2 regions of the Colwellia sp. 5_MG-2023 genome follow, and region 1 is predicted to be linked to the other one. Evidence: predicted binding sites of a transcription regulator. Region 1 holds the regulator's gene; the other holds the start of a gene.
What was found. The regulator FNR, encoded in region 1, switches genes on or off when oxygen is low (the NO sensors DNR and NnrR bind a similar motif). The targets are predictions, from matches to a motif close to TTGATCTAGATCAA.

Region 1 (2,421 bases):
CGCATGTGCTGCCATCGACTTTTTATGATGTTGCAGCATAGTATTATTGTATTCACTAGAGTTAAACTCTGGTATTTCAATTGCAATGTTAACAGGTGTGCCAGGAAATGAATTTACTAAATGAACGTTTCCTTGAATCAGCTGTGCTAAATTTTTTGCTTCTTTAGTAATTTTATTATTAAGTGAATTGTGCTCTGTTTCATCACTTCCGACATTAATTGCCGCAAGTATGTTCCCATTGCTTGGCCATTCATGTTCTTTTACTAATAATACTGGACATGGACATTTACGCAATATATGCCAATCGGTAGGAGTAAAAATTACCGATTTGAATCTGTCATGTTGATGAGTCCCTTTAATGACTAGATCGTAATTATTTTGGATTACTTGTTCAATAATAGATTCAAAAGGGCGATTATGCCAAACAACTAAGTTACTAATATCAATATCAGGCTTTAAATCACTTATAATACCTTCTAGCCAAAGCTCTTTATCTTTAATAACAGATTGTCGCATAGCGCCACGATCATCGTTGGAAAGGATAGTAGTCATCTCATAAGAGAAGTCAAAGATACTTAGAAAAGCAGTTATTTCCACCTGACCGCCACTTGCTTTAATATTGGCAGCTAAGTCTATTGCTCTTTGTAATGCTTTTTGTTCATCAGTTGATGGGTCGATAACGACTAGAATTTTTTGATAGGTTTTCATGATAATTCTCCCTGTTGTTATACATTGGTTAAACTTTATTAAAGCTTAAGTAATTTATATCAAAAGTGTGAGATTAATGCTTGTTTTAAATCAAAGTATAAGGGATTTAAAACAAGCATTATAAATTATAACGCTAGAAAGCCTTTGAGGAGCTAAAGTTCGGCACAATTAACAAGTTCATTGAGGTTTATGATAGTAATAAGTTTACCATCAACCTTAATTAAGCCTGTTTTATGAAAACGATTTAATAAACGGCTGATTGTTTCAACGGTAAGTCCAATGTAATTACCAATATCGCTTCGTGTCATTGTAAGGCGAAATTCATTGGCTGATAAACCTCTGGCACGATAGCGTTTGCTTAAGCTGACTAAAAAAGTAGCAACACGCTGTTCGGCATTCTTTCTGTTCAACAACGTAAGCATTTCTTGATCGGTTCTAATTTCGTTACTCATTAAGCGTAAAACTTGTTTCTTAAGTTTTGGCATAGTATTAGATAAAGTATCTAAATTATCGTAAGGAATTTCACATATCATCGATGTTTCTAAAGCTTGAGCAAAACTTTTATGTTCTGATTCGGCAATAGCGTCAAATCCTAGTAAATCTCCAGCTAAGTGAAAGCCAGTGATTTGTTCTTCACCTTGTTCATTAACGGTAAAAGTTTTAAATGTACCAGAACGAATAGCATAAAGCGCCTGCATTTCTTGACCATCAGTGAATATTTTATCACCTTTGTGGAAAGGACGTTTACGATCAATAATTTGATCAAGCGTATTAAGTTCTTGATCATTTAAGGTAAAAGGTAGACAAAGTTCACTAATACTACAGTTTTGACAGTTAATATGCTGTGCACCAGGGGAACTATTATTTAACATAGGCTACTCATTTATTTTATAGGAATAGGGTAAATTTTCATTTATGTATTTACTCTAATTTCTAGGATAATGCTATGGTATTAGAACATCTGGTGGTATGCAACAATAAAACTATAAATACCAAAGGTTATTAGTACTAACGCCATTACCTTTTTGAACGATGGTTTAGTTAAAGTATTTTTAATGCTACTAAACCCAATAGAAAGAGTTAACAGTGCGGGAAGAGTACCTAAGCCAAAAAAGAACATAATACTCGCCCCAGTATATATGCTACCGCTTGCTAGTGCCCAAGTTAAGGTTGAGTAGACTAATCCGCAAGGTAACCAGCCCCAAATGGCGCCAAGAGTAAGTGCTTTTATTGGTGAATTTACAGGGATGGCTTTACTGGCTAAAGGTGATATGTAACGCCATAAATACTTACCTAGGGCTTCTATTCGATTTAACCACATCAACCACTGACCTAAATATAAACCAAGTAAGATCATAAAGGTTGCCGAAATTAACCGTAGGCCAGCAAGTGGCATTCCAATATTTTTTGCCGCGATAGAGCCGGTAAATCCAACAATTGCACCGATAAAAGCATAGGAAGAAATACGACCAATATTGTATAAAATTACTAAGGCGGTTTTACTACGAGTAATTGAGGATGTTGTTGAGTGCTTAATCGGTCTCTGATTATTAACAGGTATTTGATTATTATATTTATTTGACTCAGGAAGGGCTGAAGTGAGCATGGTGGTAATCCCACCACACATCACAATACAATGCCCTGAGCCAAGTAATCCTATTACAAATGCGGAGAATAAGTCTAGGTTCATTGAGTTAGTTACCGTTATGAGAA
Region 2 (2,421 bases), on a different contig from region 1:
TTAATTTTTTTAGTGCACTAAATGGTTATGGCTATTTTTTAAAGGGGTAGCCTTTCATCTATAATCACATTAAACGAACTGTACAATTTTATTAGCAATTGACCATATGTGACGCCATTTGATCAAAGGCTTGTCTTAGGTGTTGCTCAATTTCTTTATCGTCAATCACTTTTTTCATTGCGTTATTCATACATAGCATCCACAAATCACGTTGCTTTTTAGTTACCTGAAAAGGCATATGTCTTGCTCTTAACTGTGGATGACCATATTTTTGTTCAAATAATCTAGGCCCACCTAACCAACCAGAAAGGAATTCAAAAAACTTCTGTCTGATATTGTCTAACGGTTGTTTATGAATGGCTAATAATTCTTGTAAATGAATATTAGTTTCCATTTCATCATAGAATGCTTCAGCCAAATTACGAGTACCCGACTCTCCACCAATAAGTTGATATAAGCTATTTTCTTGTACATTATGATTGTTTGATTTTGTGACCATGGAAATTATTCTTTTAAGTTTACTAAACATATTGATGGGTAATAACGTAAGAGGTTTTATATCACTATATTCAAGTATTATAACCTGAGTTGATAATGAAGCCATATTTAATAAGGTTAATAAAAGCAACGGTATTAATAATGAATGAAAAAGAGCAACTTTTAGCCTAGATAATGGCCATAATTAGAGTAAATACTTGATCGAAATCAACTTTAAAATCACTTTTGTTTTTTCACTAAAAAACATTGTCTGAGATCAAGGTTTTTGTTGGCGGTAGGATTATTATGTCCCTAATTAATTTAAGGACATAAAAACATGAAACATTCTATATTAGCAATCGCATTATTATCACTTTCTTTACCATCTTTAGCTAACCAAGCTGGCGATATAATCGTTCGTGGTGGTGCAACTATGGTTTCTCCAGATTCTGGTTCAGCTGGTGTAGCATTAGATGGCGCACTTACACCACTATCTCTTACTGTTGATGATAATACTCAACTTGGTTTGAACCTAGTTTACTTTTTTGACAGTAACTGGGCAATTGAGCTACTTGCGGCTACACCATTTACTCATGATGTTAAGTTACAAGATCCTGATGGTGTTACAAGTTCAGTTTATGGTATTGATCTTAATGGTGCTACTCTTGCTGAGGTTACTCATTTACCACCAACGTTAAGTGCATTATATTATTTTGATACAGGAACTGCTTTTAAACCTTATATTGGTGCAGGTATTAATTATACTATTTTCTTTGATGAGAAATTCACATCAACACCGAGAGCTGCAGGGTTTAGTGAACTCGAACTAGATAACTCTTTTGGCTTGTCAGTTCAAGTGGGTATGGATTACGAACTTGATGAAAATTGGTCGCTGAATATTTCAGCGCGCTATATCGATATTGAAACAGATGCTAAGTTTGATTTGTCTGATCCATTAGATGCAGGATTATCAGGAAGTGGTAGTGCAGCAGTTGATATTAACCCAATGGTATATTCAGTGATGCTTGGTTATAAATTTTAATCATATTAGTAATAGAATATAATTTAAAAGCAGTAATTTATTACTGCTTTTTTGTGTTCTTAAAATAACAATTCGGTTAGGCTACGAATATTATTTTTATAGGGCTAACATTATGGATCAATATCGTGTTTTTGGTAATCCCATTAAACAATCTCGTTCACCTTTCATTCATCAATCATTTGCACAAGCAACTAACCAAGTACTGAATTATGAAACTCAATTTGCTGAACAAGATGGTTTTCATCAAGCTGTAACTGAGTTCATTGCTCTTGGTGGTAAGGGCGCTAATGTGACAGCACCATTCAAAGAACAAGCAATGGCGATGTGTGATGAGTTAACTGAGCATGCAAAATTCTCTGGTGCGGTTAATACGTTAACCTTTAAAAACGGTAAGATTTATGGAGATACTACTGACGGTATTGGTTTAGTGAATGACTTACTAGCTCATAATGTGTGTCTTAAAAATAGTCGAATATTATTACTCGGTGCTGGTGGCGCTTCAAAAGGGGTAGTGTTACCCTTATTGAATCAAATTCCAAAAAGTTTAACTATTGCTAATAGAACAGTTTCTAAAGCTCAAGCGATTGTTGAACAATATACAAATCAACCTCTTTCTGCTTGCTCCTTTGAAGAAGCAAATGAACAAGAGTTTGATGTCATTATTAATGCGACGTCTGCTGGTTTAACTGGGGCAGGGTTGCCGATAGCTGAAAAACTTATTACTGAAAATAGTGTTTGCTACGATATGACTTATGGCAAGGAACTTACCCCTTTTTTGCAAAAAGCAACAGAATTAAAGGCTAAGCAAGTTATTGATGGATTAGGAATGCTTGTAGGCCAAGCTGCGGAAAGTTTTTACATTTGGAGAGGGATAAAGCCAAATGTTGATTCTGTTATTGTGA

Region 2: the regulator FNR is predicted to act here: its motif matches at 696-709, upstream of Q4496_RS03190 (OmpW family protein).

Annotation. Positions count from the first base shown of each region.
Region 1 covers NZ_JAUOPW010000001.1:126,646-129,066, reverse strand. Annotated here, with positions in the region: gene uspE (universal stress protein UspE) at 1-708, opposite strand, end outside; gene fnr (fumarate/nitrate reduction transcriptional regulator Fnr) at 861-1,580, opposite strand; gene Q4496_RS00510 (sulfite exporter TauE/SafE family protein) at 1,661-2,398, opposite strand.
Region 2 covers NZ_JAUOPW010000002.1:368,571-370,991, forward strand. Annotated here, with positions in the region: gene Q4496_RS03185 (group II truncated hemoglobin) at 92-499, opposite strand; gene Q4496_RS03190 (OmpW family protein) at 815-1,519, shown strand; gene aroE (shikimate dehydrogenase) at 1,632-2,421, shown strand, end outside.